Regions from separate parts of the Streptomyces kurssanovii genome, predicted to be linked through region 3. Evidence: riboswitches for the same ligand, from Rfam matches in the RefSeq annotation. Region 3 holds a riboswitch; each other region holds the start of a gene.
The links. A riboswitch is a leader RNA that binds a small molecule or an ion and turns the genes downstream of it on or off. The one in region 3 is predicted to bind cyclic di-AMP.
Positions count from the first base shown of each region.

Region 1: linked by a shared signal. The riboswitch ahead of AB0K36_RS01325 (C40 family peptidase) and the one ahead of AB0K36_RS06405 (M23 family metallopeptidase) in region 3 are both predicted to bind cyclic di-AMP.
Region 2: linked by a shared signal. The riboswitch ahead of AB0K36_RS10365 (M23 family metallopeptidase) and the one ahead of AB0K36_RS06405 (M23 family metallopeptidase) in region 3 are both predicted to bind cyclic di-AMP.
Region 4: linked by a shared signal. The riboswitch ahead of AB0K36_RS27410 (C40 family peptidase) and the one ahead of AB0K36_RS06405 (M23 family metallopeptidase) in region 3 are both predicted to bind cyclic di-AMP.

Region 1 covers NZ_JBFAQK010000001.1:268,720-272,774, reverse strand. The annotation lists gene pcrA (DNA helicase PcrA) at 1-1,140, opposite strand, end outside; cyclic di-AMP (ydaO/yuaA leader) riboswitch at 1,382-1,544, shown strand; gene AB0K36_RS01325 (C40 family peptidase) at 1,547-2,713, shown strand; gene AB0K36_RS01320 (hypothetical protein) at 2,800-3,153, opposite strand; gene AB0K36_RS01315 (C40 family peptidase) at 3,499-4,055, shown strand, end outside.
Region 2 covers NZ_JBFAQK010000009.1:160,553-164,607, forward strand. The annotation lists gene AB0K36_RS10360 (alpha-galactosidase) at 1-1,577, shown strand, start outside; cyclic di-AMP (ydaO/yuaA leader) riboswitch at 2,088-2,263, shown strand; gene AB0K36_RS10365 (M23 family metallopeptidase) at 2,266-3,183, shown strand; gene AB0K36_RS10370 (SGNH/GDSL hydrolase family protein) at 3,354-4,055, shown strand, end outside.
Region 3 covers NZ_JBFAQK010000005.1:112,532-116,586, reverse strand. The annotation lists gene AB0K36_RS06420 (bifunctional acetate--CoA ligase family protein/GNAT family N-acetyltransferase) at 1-281, opposite strand, end outside; gene AB0K36_RS06415 (HPr family phosphocarrier protein) at 445-726, shown strand; gene AB0K36_RS06410 (GntR family transcriptional regulator) at 904-1,581, opposite strand; gene AB0K36_RS06405 (M23 family metallopeptidase) at 1,808-2,602, opposite strand; cyclic di-AMP (ydaO/yuaA leader) riboswitch at 2,616-2,778, opposite strand; gene AB0K36_RS06400 (M16 family metallopeptidase) at 3,008-4,055, opposite strand, start outside.
Region 4 covers NZ_JBFAQK010000053.1:16,690-20,744, reverse strand. The annotation lists gene AB0K36_RS27425 (ATP-binding protein) at 1-311, shown strand, start outside; gene AB0K36_RS27420 (LysR family transcriptional regulator) at 375-1,319, opposite strand; gene AB0K36_RS27415 (LysE family translocator) at 1,403-2,032, shown strand; gene AB0K36_RS27410 (C40 family peptidase) at 2,069-2,545, opposite strand; cyclic di-AMP (ydaO/yuaA leader) riboswitch at 2,549-2,711, opposite strand; gene AB0K36_RS27405 (hypothetical protein) at 3,048-3,356, opposite strand; gene AB0K36_RS27400 (ATP-dependent Clp protease proteolytic subunit) at 3,364-3,999, opposite strand.

The sequences.
Region 1 (4,055 bases), on a different contig from region 3:
GGCGCCGGCGTTCGTCCACAGGTTCTTGGGGCGGCGGGACTCGTTGCGCTCGATGACGGCGTTGGCGGCGGAGAGGATCGTCTGGGTGGAGCGGTAGTTCTGCTCCAGCAGGATCGTCGTCGCGTCCGGGTAGTCCTCCTCGAACTGGAGGATGTTGCGGATGGTCGCACCGCGGAAGGCGTAGATCGACTGGTCGGCGTCACCGACGACGCACAGCTCCGCCGGCTCCAGGTCCTCGTACCCCTTGCCCACCAGCTCGCGCACGAGTGTGTACTGAGCGTGGTTGGTGTCCTGGTACTCGTCGACGAGGACGTGCCGGAAGCGGCGGCGGTAGTGCTCGGCGACGTCCGGGAAGGCCTGGAGCAGATGGACCGTCGTCATGATGATGTCGTCGAAGTCCAGGGCGTTGGCCTCGCGCAGCCGCGCCTGGTACATCCGGTACGCCTCGGCGAGCGTCTTCTCGAAACCGTCCTGAGCCTGGTCGGCGAAGGTCTCCTCGTCGATCAGCTCGTTCTTCAGGTTCGAGATCTTGGCGCTGAAGGACTTCGGCGGGAACTTCTTCGGGTCGAGGTCCAGATCGCGGCAGACGAGCGACATCAGGCGCTTCGAGTCCGCAGCGTCGTAGATCGAGAACGACGAGGTGAAGCCCAGCTTCTTGGACTCGCGGCGCAGGATGCGCACGCACGCGCTGTGGAAGGTCATGACCCACATCGCGTTGGCGCGTGGCCCCACCAGCTGCTCGACGCGTTCCTTCATCTCGCCGGCGGCCTTGTTGGTGAAGGTGATCGCCAGTATCTGGCCGGGGTGGACCCGGCGCGTGCCCAGCAGGTGGGCGATCCGGTGGGTGAGCACCCGGGTCTTGCCGGAGCCGGCGCCGGCCACGATGAGCAGCGGTGACCCTGTGTGCACGACGGCGGCGCGCTGCTGCTCGTTCAGCCCGTCGAGCAGGGCGGCGGGGTCCACGACGGGGCGCGGGGCGCCGTCGCGGTAGTACCCGTCGCGGGCCGGAGGCACGTCGAAGGCGCCCTGGAAGAGGTCGTCCGGAAGCTGCTCCGGAGCCGGGTCCTCGGGCGGCGGCGGGGGCCCGTCCGCGTCGGGCCGGAGGTCCGCCAGGAAGCTGTCGTCAAAGAGGCTGCTCATCGCTTAACGAGTCTAGGCGGCCGGACCGACAACCGTGGCCGCACCGGGACACCGGCGCACGCAACGGTATGTGACAGGGCGGATCCGCCGGGCGACCGACGGCCGGACCGGCGGCCCGCCGCCGAAAAAGGTCACGAAAATGTATCGGACATATCGAACATCAACCTTCACAGCAGACGCACGAGTTGGCTAGCGTGCTCGACCAGGCGGCCCGCACCCCTCCCGGCGAACCACGCCGAACGGGCGGCCTGCGCCGAATCCGGGCTTCTCCCGAGGGAGTTCGGAACCGGGGACCCACCAAGCACCACCGGGGTGAATCGGACCGTGCCCCCGCTCGGTCCGTAGGGCGTCTTCCGTTCGCCCGAACCCGACAGCTAACCCGGTAGGCGGTCCACGGAAGAAGGAGATGCCGGCCTTGGCGTCGCATCGCAAGCCCCGCAGCCGTACCGCAAAACCGTCCACCGCCGTCGGATTCACCACGGCCGCCCTCGCCGGTGTGACGCTGCTCTCCACACAGAGCGCCACCGCCGCGCCGTCCGACCCGAAGCCCAGCATCGAAGAGGTGCAGAAGAAGGTCGACGACCTCTACCGGCAGGCGGGCAGCGCGACGCAGGAGTTCAACAAGGCCAAGGAAGCCACGGCGGAGAAGCGCCAGGAGGTCGACCAGCTGCTCGACGAGGCCGCCAAGCGCACCGAGAAGCTGAACGAGTCCCGCCGCGCCCTCGGCAACTACGCGGCCGCGCAGTACCGCACCGGTTCCGTCACCCCCACCGCCGCGCTGATGTTCGCGGACAGCCCCCAGGCGTACTTCGACCAGACCCAGTTGATGGACCGGATGACGGACCAGCAGCGCAGGGCCGTCAGCGAGTACGAGACCGAGCGGGCCGCGGCCGCGAAGCAGCGCGCGGAGGCCACCAAGCGCCTCGAGTCCCTCACGGACTCCCAGGAGGCCCTGCGCACCAGCAAGCAGACGGTGCAGACCAAGCTCGCGGAGGCACGCGCCCTGCTCTCGGAGCTGACGGCCGAGGAGAAGGCGCGCCTCGCCGCGATCGAGCGGGAGAAGGAAGAGGAGGCGCGCCGCAAGGCCGAGGCCAAGGCGAAGGCGGAGGCAGCGGCCCGGGCGGAGGCCGAGCGGCAGCAGCAGGAGCGCGAGACCGCCCCCGACACGGGCACCACCGACCCGGGCACCGACACCGGCACCGGCACGGACGACGGCACCTACGCGGCCAAGGCGGACAAGGTCCTCGCGTTCGCCCGTGCCCAGATCGGCAAGCCGTACGTCTGGGGCGCGACGGGCCCGAGCTCGTACGACTGCTCCGGCCTCACCGCGGCCGCGTGGAAGGCGGCGGGGGTGGACCTGCCGCGCACCACCTGGGACCAGGTGAAGGTCGGCACCCGTGTCGAGACGGCCGACCTGCTCCCCGGTGACCTGGTCTTCTTCTACGACGACATCAGCCACGTCGGCATCTACATCGGCGACGGCAAGATGATCCACGCGCCCAAGCCGGGCACGAACGTCCGCGAGGAGTCCATCTACTACATGCCGATCTACGGCAGCGTCCGCCCCGCCTGAAGCCCCGCGGGAGCGACGCGAGGTGCCCCGGTGCACCGGTGCCCGGGCGGCCGAGCCGCCCGGGCACCGTCATGTCCGCGCGCGGGTCAGGTCCAGAGCGTGGCGATGAAGATGTTGGCCACGGTCAGGCCGCCCACCGCGCCGAAGAGCGCCTTGTCGACCTTCTCCTCGTCCCGCTTGACGTACACGAGGCCGAGGATCACGACCAGGACCGCCAGCTTGACGCCGATCTTGAGGTTGTCGACGGTCTGGTCGTCCGCCTGATTCAGACCCACCAGGGCCACACCCGTGACCAGCATGGTCAGCGCGCCGTGCAGCATCGCGGGGTTGAAGCGGGCGGTGCCCTCGCCCATCGCCTTCATCTGGGTCAGGAACCCGCCCAGCAACGAGGCGATACCGATGATGTGCAGTGCGACGAAGACATTGATGAGTACGTCCATGGCCCGGAGCCTAGCCCGGCCCATACCACCGTCCGCCGGGCAGGTGGCCCTGTCCGCCGCATCGGTCGGGGGACCGACGCGATGCGCGTCCGCGACGACGGCCGGCCGTTCATCAACGGTTGCCGGACGCCCATTTTCGGAGATTTACGGTCGTTGTGTCCCGCCCACCCCGGCGCGGTCCTAGCGTCCTGCCCCAGGTGGCCGACTCCCCGCGAGCCGTCGTACAGCCGGACGGCACTCGGCCGCCACCGCCGGAAGGTCCTGCGGCGGACCGCTTCCCCCCTGTGCGGCCCGCCGCCGGACGCGGTGCGGCGGCAGGGACGACGGAAGGACGTGGAAGCCCTCGTGGCAGCACACCGGGAACACCGAAAGCCCCGTGAGCGCCGGCTCGACGGACCGGCCGCCCGTACCGCGCTCTCCCTCGCCCTGGCAGGCGCGGCGGCCACGACCGCGTTCGACGGCACGGGACACGCGGAACCGGGCCTCACCCCGGCGCAGATCCAGGCCAGGGTCGACAGGCTGTACCAGGAGGCTGAGGTCGCCACCGAGAAGCACAACGGCGCCAGGGAACGGGCGGAGAGCGCCCGCAGATCACTGGACTCGCTGCGCGACGAGGCGGCGCGCCGGACCGAACGCCTCAACACGTCCCGCAACGCCCTCGGTTCCCTCGCCACCGCCCAGTACCGTGACGGCGGCATGGACCCCGGTCTGCGCCTCGCCCTGACCTCCGACCCGGAGGAGTACCTCCGGCGCGCCGCCCTCGCGGAACGGGCCGGGGCGCTGCAGGCCGCCGCGGTCTCCGACGTGCGGCGTCAGTTGAGGGATCTCGCACAGCTCAAGGCCCAGGCCGGTGACCGTGTCGCCGAACTCGAGGCGCGCCGCGAGGAACTGGCCGGCCACAA
Region 2 (4,055 bases), on a different contig from region 3:
GCTGGGCCGCCGAGTCGCGCCTCGTGCGCGACACGCTCCCGTACGGGGAGACGGCGATCGGCAGCCGGCGCGGTCACACCGGTCACCAGCACCTGCCCTGGGTGGCCCTGGACGCGGAAGGCGCCACCGAGGAGCACGGCGAGGTGTACGGCTGCGCCCTCGGCTGGTCCGGATCGTGGCGGATCTCCGTGCAGCGGCTGCCGGACGGGGCCGTACAGATCACCGGAGGGGCGGGACACGACGACTCGGGGCTCCTGCGGCTCGCCCCGGGCGGGACGTACACCTCACCCGTCTTCGCCGGACTCCGGAGCGAGGGGGGCTTCGGCGGGGCGAGCAGGGCGTGGCACGCATGGCAGATGGCCCACGTGATTCCCGGCGCCGACCGGGTGCGGCCGGTGCTCTACAACTCGTGGGAGGCCACCGGCTTCGACATCTCGCAGCGGCAGCAGTCGGCGCTCGCCCGGCGGGCCGCCGCGATGGGGGTCGAGCTGTTCGTCGTGGACGACGGCTGGTTCGGGCAGCGCACCGGCGACCGGTCCGGGCTCGGCGACTGGACGCCGAACCCGGACCGCTTCCCCGAGGGGCTGGGACCGCTGGCCGCCGAAGTCCACGCGCTCGGTATGCAGTTCGGCATCTGGGTGGAGCCGGAGATGGTCAACGAGGACAGTGACCTCTACCGGGCGCACCCCGACTGGGTCCAGCACCATCCGGGGCGGACGAGAACCGAGTTCCGCAACCAGCTGGTGCTCAACCTCGCGCGCGAAGACGTACGGGCGTACCTGTGGCAGCAGCTCGACACACTGCTCTCGGGCACGCCCGTCGACTACGTGAAGTGGGACTTCAACCGCTGCTTCACCGATGCGGGCTGGCCCGGGGAGCCGTACCCGCAGAAGCTCTGGACCGAGCACGTCGAAGGCTTCTACGGCCTGCTGGACCGGCTGCGGGCGGCGCATCCCACGGTCGCCTTCGAGTCCTGCTCCGGTGGGGGCGGCAGGATCGATCTGGGGGTCCTCGCCCGCACCGACCAGGTGTGGACATCGGACAACACGGACCCGCTGGACCGGCTGGCCGTCCAGCACGGCTTCAGCCAGCTGCACCCGGCCCGGGTCATGGCGGCCTGGGTCACCGACAGCCCCAACGTCCAGCTCAACGGTCGCCGCAGCAGTCTGCGCTTCCGGTTCGTGAGCGCCATGGCCGGGGTGCTGGGCGTCGGGGGAGACCTCGCGGCATGGAGCGAGGCGGAGCTGGCAGAGGCACGCGACTGGGTCCGGCTCTACAAGGAGATCAGGCCGCTGGTCCAGCACGGCGAGCTGTACCGGCTGCGGGCCCCCGAGGGGGGTCTCAGCGCCGTGCAGTACGTACGGGGCGAGGAGACGGTGGTGCTCGCGCTGCTCCAGGCCCAGCGCTACGGCGAGCGGCCGCCGGCGCTCCGGCTGCGCGGCATCGAGGCGACGGCGGCCTACGTGTGCGTGGACACCGGAACGGTCCACCAGGGCGGGGTGCTGCTTCACCATGGAATTCACACCGGGCTGAAGGGCGATTTCGACGCCAAGGTGATCCGGCTACGGCGAATGTGATCACCGGCCTCAATTCGCCTTACCGGTAAGGGACCGGCGGGAATTGCGAAACGGGCCCGGCGGCCGACGGTGACGGAAACGGCGGCCGCGTGGAAGGCGAGGGGGAAGGAGACGGGAAGGAGCCCCTGGCCGGGCAGCTGGAAGTGACCGGTCTCACGGCTCTCGTCACCAGGCGGCGAAGTGGGGCAAGGGTGGCGGGATTTGATGGGCAAGTGCGGGACTAGATGTCTAAATGCTGCTTCTGTCCGAAATGGCGGGTTGCGCATAACGTGCCCCGTAACAAGGGGAGATGGGTTCCGGCTCGTGAGCAGCGTCATATCCGTGACGTTCCGTGGCCGGGGTGCTGAGGTGAATTCCGTTGCCGGCAAGGTGATTGGCCCTCTCTTGTCGACGGAGGGTGACCGGGAATCCGCAGGGGGCGGGGCTGCGGTCATTGATCGTGGAAAATCGCGGCTTGTCCCACGCTGCCCGACTCGCCTACGGTCACGCTCAATCCGGACGGACCGCCTAATCCTGCCGCCGCCCGGAATTCGAACCTATCCACGCGTGGCAGGAGCGGGGGACCCAGGTAGTACGCCGTATCCGGATAATCCGGACGGCTTGGGGTGAAGTCGCACCAAGTGCGCGACCGGGCATCTCCAGCCCGAACCCGACAGCTCACCTCGTAGGCGCCGGAGAGGAATGCGCCATGCCCGCGAAGGGTAAGCACCGCCGTCCCAAGACCAACCCGATCACCCGCGGCTTCGTCGTCGCCGGTACGGGTGGCGCCGCCATCGCGCTCCCGCTGTTCGGCGCCACCACGGCCAACGCCGCCCCGGCGGCGGCCCCGGCCGTGACGGAGAAGACCGCCGCTGCTCCGGCCTCCGCGCCTGCGGCCGCCCCGGCCGCCAAGAAGGCCCCGAAGGCGTACACGGTCGTCGCCGGGGACTACCTGTCGAAGATCGCCGAGGAGCAGGACGTCCGCGGAGGCTGGAAGCAGCTCTTCAACGACAACCGCCGTGTCATCGGTGCCGACCCGTCGCTGATCCACCCGGGTCTGGAGCTGACGATCGGCGCGAAGAACAAGGCGAAGAACGACCCGGAGCCCCGTTCCGAGTCGCAGACCCGCCCGTCGCGCGACGACTCGCGGTCCGCCGCGCCGGAGGCCGAGGCTCCGCAGGCGAAGGCTCCCGCCAAGGAGGCCGCGCCCGCTTCGTCCGGTTCCGGCTTCAGCGCCCCCGTGGACGCGGGCGTCACCACCCAGTACCGGGCCTCCGGTGCCATGTGGTCCAGCGGTTACCACACCGGTGTCGACTTCGCCGCCGCCTCCGGCAGCTCCGTCAAGGCCATCGGCGCGGGTACCGTCGTCTCCGCCGGCTGGGGTGGTGCGTACGGCAACGAGGTCGTCATCCAGCACACGGACGGCACCTACTCCCAGTACGCCCACCTCTCCTCGCTCGCCGTCTCCAGCGGCCAGTCGGTGACCGGTGGTCAGCAGATCGGGCTGTCCGGTTCGACCGGCAACTCCTCCGGTCCGCACCTGCACTTCGAGGTCCGCACCGGCCCCTCCTACGGTTCGGACATCGACCCGCTGGCCTACCTGCGCGAGCACGGCGTCTCCCTCTGAGCCGTCCCGCCGCACGCCGTTCGCCGGCAAGTCCCCGTTCCGCTTCAGGTGGAGCGGGGGCTTCCGCGTATTCCGGTGTGGCCGAAACGTGACGGGTGGTAAAGATCACGGCGCGTCAACCCCTCCTTACGGTCGCGTAGGTCACATCCATGCAGGAAAGATGTGCTCCCGTGGCAGACGATTCGAGAACAGAGAACAGTGGCGCATTCGGGTCGTACGCGGCGATCGGTGACAGCTTCACCGAGGGCGTGGGGGACCCGGGCCCCGACGGGAGATTCGTCGGATGGGCGGACCGGTTCGCCGTCCTGCTCGCCGACCGGATGCCGGAGCACTCCTTCCGGTACGCCAACCTCGCCGTGCGCGGCCGCCTCCTCGACCAGATCGTCGAGGAGCAGGTGCCGAGGGCACGCGAGCTCGCGCCGGACCTGGTGACCTTCTGCGCCGGCGGCAACGACATCATCCGGCCCGGCTCCGACCCCGACGACGTCGCGGAACGCTTCGAACGCGCGGTGGCCGACCTCGCCGGTTCCGTCGGCACCGTCATGGTGACCACCGGTTTCGACACCCGGGACGTGCCGGTCCTGCGGCATCTGCGCGGCAAGATCGCCACGTACACCGCCCACGTACGGGCCATCGCCGACCGGTACGACTGCCCCGTGCTGGACCTGTGGTCGCTCAAGTCCGTCCAGGACCGGCGTGCTTGGGACGCCGACCGGCTCCACCTGTCACCCGAGGGGCACACCAGGGTCGCGCTGCGCGCCGCACAGGTCCTCGGGATCGAGGTGCCCGCCGATCCCGATCAGCCGTGGCCGCCGCTGCCCCCGCGAGGGACGTTCGAGGTGCGCCGGGACGACATCCAGTGGGCACGCGAG
Region 3 (4,055 bases):
TAGCGGACGGTGGCGATGAACTCGCCGCCGACCGTGACCGCGAGTCCGACCCGGTCGACGTAGTCGTGGTGCGTGAACCGGTGGACGTCCTTGTCGGAGAGCCGCGGGTAGGGGGCGAAGAAGCGGTAGTACTTCGACTCGTCGGAGACCTGTTCGTAGAAGCTGACCAGCCGGTGGGCGTCCTCGGGGGTGATGGGCCTGATCCGGGCGGTGCCGCCGTCGCGCAGCACCACGTCTGCTTCCCAGTGAGCGGGGTAAGCGTGCTCCTGCGAGGTCTGCATGGGGGAAAGCCTACGCGCGGGCCACCGGTCGCGAAGGCGGTTGCGCGCGGGCAGTCTGAGGGGGCCGACGGCGGTCCGCACCCCCGGCAGGGTGGGCGGGGAGCACGCCGGGACACATGAGAGACTGGTCTAGACAACCCGCTAAGACTTGAAGGGCAACACCATGGCTGAGCGCCGCGTCAATGTCGGCTGGGCCGAGGGCCTTCACGCCCGCCCCGCGTCCATCTTCGTCCGTGCCGCGACGGCTGCCGGCGTCCCTGTGACGATCGCCAAGACCGACGGCAAGCCGGTCAACGCGGCCTCGATGCTCGCTGTGCTCGGCCTGGGCGCCCAGGGTGGCGAGGAGATCGTCCTCGCCTCCGACGCGGACGGCGCGGAGGCGGCGCTCGACCGCCTGGCCAAGCTGGTGGCCGAGGGTCTCGACGAGCTTCCCGAGACCGTCTGAGCCCGGCGGGCCCTGTCGCCCGCCGCCATTCACAGAAAAGCCGCGGCGTTCCGGGTCCGGAGCGCCGCGGTTCTGCATTTAAGACCGTATTCCGCATTCCGCGTTCCGGGCCCGGACAGAAAAGGAATGCGGAGAAATGGCCGACCCCATCACGCCTTCTTTTGTATACGCCCTCTGTTAATTCCGGCCGCTCGTGGTGTTTACGGCATGTTGCGAAGTCCTCACCCGTACGGTGCGGCGCAGCCGGTGGGCCGCGGCGGCACGCTCGGCGTGCGCGGCCGTCAGCGCGCGCGCACGCTCCGCGTCACCGCGGGCCACGGCGTCGACGATCGCACCGTGCTCCGCCCACGACTCGACCGGGGCGAGCGGCTGCTCCACCGAGTACATCCAGGCGATCTTGTGCCGCAACTGGGTCAGCAGCGCGGTCAGCCCGGGGCTGTCGCAGGACTGGGCGAGTGTCTCGTGGAACCAGGAGCCGAGCGAGCGCAGATCCTCGCCCTGCCCCCGGCGGGCCCGCTCCTGACCGAGTCTCACCAGGCCGCGCAGCACCCGCAGATGCGCTTCCGTGCGGCGCTGCGCGGCGCGCGCCGCGCCCAGCGGCTCCAGCAGCATGCGGATCTCCAGGAGGTCGGCGGCCTCCCGCTCCGTCGGCTCCGCCACACAGGCGCCCGCGTGCCGGCGGGTCACGACGAAACCCTCCGACTCCAGGGTGCGCAGCGCCTCGCGCACCGGGACGCGGGAGACCCCGTAGCGGCGGGCCAGCTGCTCCTCGGTGAGCCGGCTGCCGCGCTCGTAGACCCCGGAGACGATGTCGTCGCGGATCGCCGTGCATACCGAGTGCGCGGGAATACGCATGACCGAACCTCCGCATTGATCCGAGCGAAACGCAGCCGATTGACGCGTGTTCCCGTGACTCTATTGCAATCAACGCGGTTTTCCGACGCCAGGACGAAAACCATGGAAGTCTCTTGACGGAGACGGTAATCACTCAATGGGCGAAACGCCGTGGAATGCGCCGAAGGCCCCCGGCGGGGAGCCGGGGGCCTTCGGACTTGAGGCGCGGGACGCGGGGCGCCGAGGGTCAGACGTTGACGCCGTGCGAGCGGAGGTAGGCGACCGGGTCGATGTCGGAGCCGTACTCGGCGGTGGTCCGGGCCTCGAAGTGGAGGTGCGGGCCGGTCGAGTTGCCGGTCGAGCCGGACAGGCCGATCTGCCGGCCCGGGGTGACCTGCTGGCCGACGGAGACGCTGATGGACGACAGGTGGCCGTACTGGGTGTACGTGCCGTCGTTCATCCGGATGACGACGTTGTTGCCGTACGCGCCGCCCCAGCCGGCCTCGACGACGGTGCCCGAACCGACGGACACGACGGAACTGCCGGAGGCGGCACGGAAGTCGACGCCGGAGTGGCTGCCGGAGGACCACAGGGCGCCGCCGGTCTTGTAGCCGGTGGTGACGTACGAACCGGCGATGGGGAGCCGGAAGGAGTTCAGCCGCTTGCGCTCGGCCTCACGGGCGGCGCGCTCCTTGGCCTCGCGGGCCTCCTTGGCACGCGCCTCGGCCTTGCGCCTGGCCTCCGCCTTCGCCTCTGCCTCGGCCTTCGCCTGCGCCTTGGCCTTGGCGGCGGCCTCCTGGGCCTCCCTCTCCTGGGCGGCGGCCTGGTCGGCTATCTCGTCGGCGAGCGACCCCATGGAGACGATCTGGGTGAGGCCGGTGTCCTCGACGGACGGGGCCTCGGTGTCAGCGGCGAGCGCCGGGGAGGCGAGGGTTCCGATGACGCCGGTGGTGGCGAGGGCGGCGACGCCGGCCAGGTTCGCGCTCCTGCGCGTCAGGCGGCTCGGGGCACGATGCTTCCCGGTGGCACGGGTGAACGCCATGAAGAGGCTGGTCCTTTCCTTCCTTCTCGCCTACCGGGTTAGCTGACGGGTTCGGAGCAGGAAGGTCTCCTACGGCCCCCTCCGCACGGGCGAAGGACGGCCGATTCACCCCAGGGACTGCGTGGGTCCCCGGCTCCCCAGGCTCGCGCCTGACGGGGACTCGGCGATGGCTGCCCGATGCCGCGGGCGCGACGATCTTCAGGCGGACAGCCGGACCGACGCTAGGCAACCCATTCGTCAATCACCAAACAGACAGCCCGTTTTGTAGCGCATGCCACAGGGCAGACAGGCACTCAAGCCTGCAAATCGGACATAGAGCAGGACCCCGGCAAACGATTCGAAGCCGGGGTCCTGTTCGTGCGGATTGCTCGTTTCTTGAGTCGCCGGGGCCGGGCGGCTCCCGTATCAGCCCGTGACAACCCTCACTTCACCGATGCCGAGCGCCTTCACCGGCTCCTCGATCTGCGACGCGTCGCCGACGAGCACGGTCACCAGCCGGTCGACCGGGAAGGCGTTGACGACCGCCGCGGTCGCCTCCACGGTGCCCGTCTCCGCCAGCCGGACGTACATCTGCGCCTGGTAGTCGTCCGGGAGGTGCTGCTCGACCTGGTCGGCCAGCGTGGCCGCGACGGACGCCGCCGTCTCGTACTTCAGCGGGGCGACGCCCACCAGGTTCTGCACGGCGACGTCCCGCTCGGCGTCCGTGAGCCCCTCGGCGGCGAGCGTGCGAAGCACCTTCCACAGGTCCTCGAGCGCCGGACCGGTGTTGGGCGTGTCCACGGAGCCGCTGATGGCGAGCATCGAGGCGCCGGAGCCGTCCGGAGCGGAGCGCAGCACCTGGCCGAAGGCGCGCACACCGTAGGTGTAGCCCTTCTCCTCGCGCAGCACCCGGTCCAGGCGGGAGGTCAGCGTGCCGCCGAGGCAGTACGTGCCGAGCACCTGGGCGGGCCAGACACGGTCGTGGCGGTCGCCGCCGACGCGGCCGATGAGCAGCTGTGTCTGCACCGCACCGGGGCGGTCGACGATGACCACCCGGCCGGTGTCGTCGGCGGTGATCGTGGGCACCGGACGCGGGTCCGCCTTGTCGCCCGTCCACGCCCCGAGCGTGTCGCCGAGGACGGCGTCCAGGTCGATGTCGGTGAGGTCGCCGACGATCACCGCGGTGGCGGTGGCGGGCCGCACATGCGCCTCGTAGAAGGCGCGTACGGCGGCCGCGTCGATCCGCGCGACCGTCTCCTCCGTGCCCTGGCGCGGCCGGGAGACGCGCAGCGAGGCCGGGAAGAGCTCCTTGGAGAGCTGCTTGGCTGCCCGGCGGCCCGGGTTCGCCGTCTCGTGCGGGATCTCGTCCAGGCGGTTGCGGACCAGCCGCTCGACCTCGCCGGCCTCGAAGGCGGGTGCGATCAGCGCCTCGGAGAGCAGCCCGAGCGCCTTGTGCAGCCGGGAGACCGGCACC
Region 4 (4,055 bases), on a different contig from region 3:
TCGACACCGTCAAGCTGATCGTCTCCGAGCTCGCCACCAACTCCGTACAGCACACGTTCGGCCAGTCCCCGACGTTCACGGTGGATCTGCGCCTCGAGCGCGACGAGCAGTTGTGCATCGGCGTCACCGACAGCCATCCGCGCTGGCCTCAGCGGCTGCCCGCCGCCGTCCGGCAGGACAACGGGCGCGGCATGGTCATCATCCGTACGCTCACCGCGGAGTACGGCGGCCGGCTGACCGTCACGCCCACGGAGGAGGGCGGAAAGACCGTCTGGATCGCACTGCCCTGGTCGGTCCCCGTGCAGAGCTGACCGCTCCGCCCGCCCGGAACCCGAGCTCCTGGCTCGAAGAGCCCCTGCCTCACAGCCCCCGGCTCACAGAGTCCCTGCCTCGTGGACGGACCGGGTCCTGCTGCCCGCCCTTGCGAACGCGCCCCGCATCAGCGCCCGCAGCGACCGCACGGCCGGACCCGACTCCTCGCCCCGGTGGGCCACCGAGATCGTCCTGCGGAAGGCCGCAGGTTCCAACTGCCGTACCCGCAAAGGTGTCGGGGCCATCGAGGCGACCATCTCCGGCACGACGGCCACCCCCAGTCCCGCGCTGACGAGCGCGCACACCAGGGCGTACCCCGGTGACTCGCAGACCACGGCCGGTGTGGCGCCGGCGCTCGCGAGTGCGCGTTCCACCCCCTTGCGCGGCGGATGCGACGGCGCGCTGCTGATCAGCGGCTGGCCCGCCAGCTCGCCCACGGGCAGCCGGCCGGAACCGCCCGCGAGTACATGCCCCGGAGCGGTCACGAGCACCAACTCCTCCACCAGGAGGGGTTCCACCACCACTCCCTGCGGCGTGGCGGCCGGCTCGGCCGGTTCATAGGCATGGGTCAGTGCCACATCGACCTCGCCCGTGGCCACGGCCGTGACCCCGCCGGGCGGCTTGTACTCCGCGACGGTGAGTTCCACGTCCGGATGCGCGCGGCGGAAGGCGCTCAGCACGGGTGGCAGCAGATGGATCCCGACCGTCGTGAACGTGCCGACCCGAAGGCGGCCGCCGGCCAGGCCGGTGAGCCCCGCCAGCTCATGGCGCGCCCGGTCCATCTCGTCCAGCACCCGGCGGGCGCGTTCCGCGAGCAGCTCGCCGGCCGCCGTCAGCCGTGCGCCGCGGTGCGAGCGCACGAGGAGAACGGCCCCGGCCTCGCGCTCCAGCTTGGCGATCTGCTGCGAGAGCGCCGGCGCCGTGTATCCGAGCCGGGCGGCGGCCCGGGTGATGGAACCGGCGTCCGCCACGGCGACGAGAGCCGCCAGCCGGATCGGGTCGTACATGCCACCCCTTAAGCGTTGCTTCAGGCCTCCCCGCAGAAAGTCCAAGTACACGTTAAGGCCCGGGCGCCTCCACGCTGGTACGCATGGACGGACAGCTGATCGCCTTCATCGGGGTCGCCGCGGGCATGGTCGCCATGCCCGGCGCCGACTTCACCGTCGTCGTACGCAACGCGGTCGCCTCACGCCGCGCCGGTGTCGCTTGCGCGGTGGGAGTGGCCGGCGGGCTGCTCGTCCACACGGCGCTGGCCGTGGCGGGGCTCGCCGCCGCTCTCGCCACGGTGCCCGTCCTCTACCGGACCCTGCAGACAGCGGGCGGTGCCTATGTGCTGTATCTCGGGGTCCGGTCGCTGCACGCCGCACTGCGCCCGCAGCCTGACCCGGCGGATCCGCGGAACGCGGCCCCGCACGGCGTCGGACGCGGACTGCGGCAGGGCTTCCTCACCAACGTCCTCAACCCGAAGGCGCCGGTGCTCTTCCTGAGTCTGCTCCCGCAGTTCGTTCCCGACGGCGCGGCCGTACTGCCGCGCACGCTGCTGCTCGCCGGCACGGTCGTGCTGCTGGCGCTGCTGTGGTTCCCGGCGGTGGCGCTGCTGGTCGACCGGCTCGGCCGGTGGCTGCGCCGGCCGCGGACCGCCCGCGCCGTCGAAGGCGTCTCGGGAGGCGCGCTGACCACGCTCGGCGCGGCCCTGCTGATCCGCTCGACGGCGCACTGACATCCGTCCAGGACCCCGGCGGGACCTGGCGGTACGTCAGCGCACGCGGCCGTACTTGACGCTCTTCGTCCAGATCTTGACCAGCCGGACCACGTCACCCGTCTTGGGCGAGTGCCAGATCTTCCCGTTCCCGGCGTAGAGCCCCACGTGGTAGACGACACCGCCGGCATGGAAGAACACCAGGTCACCGCGTTGCCGATGGGAAGCGGAGATGTGGCGGGTCCGGTTGTACTGCTGCTGGGCGGTGCGGGGCAGCTTCTTGCCCGCCTTCTTGTACGAATAGAGCGTCAGCCCCGAACAGTCGAAGCGGGACGGACCCGTGGCGCCGTACCGGTACGGCGAGCCCTTCTTCGAGGCGGCCACCTTGAGCGCCTTGCTCGCGTGGCTGCTGATCGCATGCGCTTCAGCAGCGCTGCCAGGGGTCAGAAGTGTGCCGCCGACGGCGGCGATCGTGAGTGCCGATACGGCGCCCGCCCGTGAGAACAGGTGCGGGAGATGCATCTGCGCGGTCATGCGCAACCCTTCGTCAGCCGCCTGTGAAGGGTGACCTGTCGGGTTCGGACGGCGAAGACGCCCGGCCGCCGCGGCGGCTTCACCCCAAGGCGTGGCCGGGATCGCCGGTCACGCCGTACTGCTGGGTCCTCCACTCCTGCCGATGCAATTCCGTCGACCAGACATCCGGCGCGGCGGCAGGATTCAGCGTCCGCCCGGACCGCCCCGTCGAGGTGGCGGGGGCTTGTCGTCCCACGGATCGTTACCCACCGATGTCCGATTTCCGAGCTGAAACGGCTTTTGTGAAGCTGATCACGACTGGACCTTTCGGGTGGGCAGGCCTGTCGGACCCCTTTTTCCTCGCTCCCGTCCCGTCCCGTACCAGCAGTTGAAGCGCCCGATTGCGCCAGATCGGTGGTCCCGCCGACGCAAGTCCGGGGCAGTGCGACAACTTGGGCCGAACTCCACCGAACGGGGTACGGGAGCCGCCGCGCCGTGTCGGCGGGCGGCACCGGAACGTCCGTCAACTCGTGGAAAGCGGCGGCATGGTCAGCCGATCGGTCCTGCGCTCGCCGTCGAGGACGCGCAGTGCCTCCGTCAGTGTGTGCGTGTACACCTCGCTCTCGCCCCGGATGTGCATGAGCGTCAGGGCGTCCTTGAGGGCGGCGGCTCGCCCGACGAGCGCCTGCGCGGCGCGCAGGGCTCCGTAGGTGTGGGTGGTGCGGGCGGGGTTGATCCTGCCGAGCAGGTCGACGACTTCGAGGTAGGTGTCGACGAACTCGGCCTCGGCGCGGGTCAGTGCCGGCAGCGGCGGCAGTTCGGGCGGCAGCATCCCGCGCTCACCTCCCCGTGCGTGGCACGGCCGAGAGCTTGCGGCTCGTGACGACATGGTCGATCAGGCCGTACTCCTGCGCCGCGGCGGCGTCGAAGATCTTGTCCCGCTCCAGGTCGCCCGCGATGCGGTCCGGGTCGTTGCCGGTGTGGCGCACCAGCATCGAGGCGAGTTGCTCGCGCAGTCGCAACAACTCGGCGGCGTGGATCTCCAGATCGGACGGCTGCCCGCGCAACGGCTCCTCGTACGCGGGCTGCTGCATCACGATCCGCGCGCCGGGCAGGGCCATGCGCTTGCCGGGAGCGCCCGCGGCGAGCAGGGCGACCGCCGTCGAGGCGGCCTGGCCGAGGCAGGTGGTCGCCACGTCGCACATGACGACCTGCATCGTGTCGTAGATGGCGGACATGGCGCTCAGCGACCCGCCCGGGGAGTTGATGTACAGACAGATGTCCTGGTCGGGAGCCTCGTACTCGAGGTGCAGGAGTTGCGCGATGACGTCGTTCGCCGCCGTGTCGTCGACGGCGGTCCCCAGGAAGACGATCCGCTCGGCCATCAGCTTCGAGTACGGATCGAGCGTGCGGGTCCCGAAGGACGTGCGCTCCGTGAACTCCGGCAGGACGTAGCGGGCGGACGGACGGTTCATGGCACACCTCTCGTCGTCACGGCGGTGGAGCTGCCTCCAGGCCATGTAAAGAATGT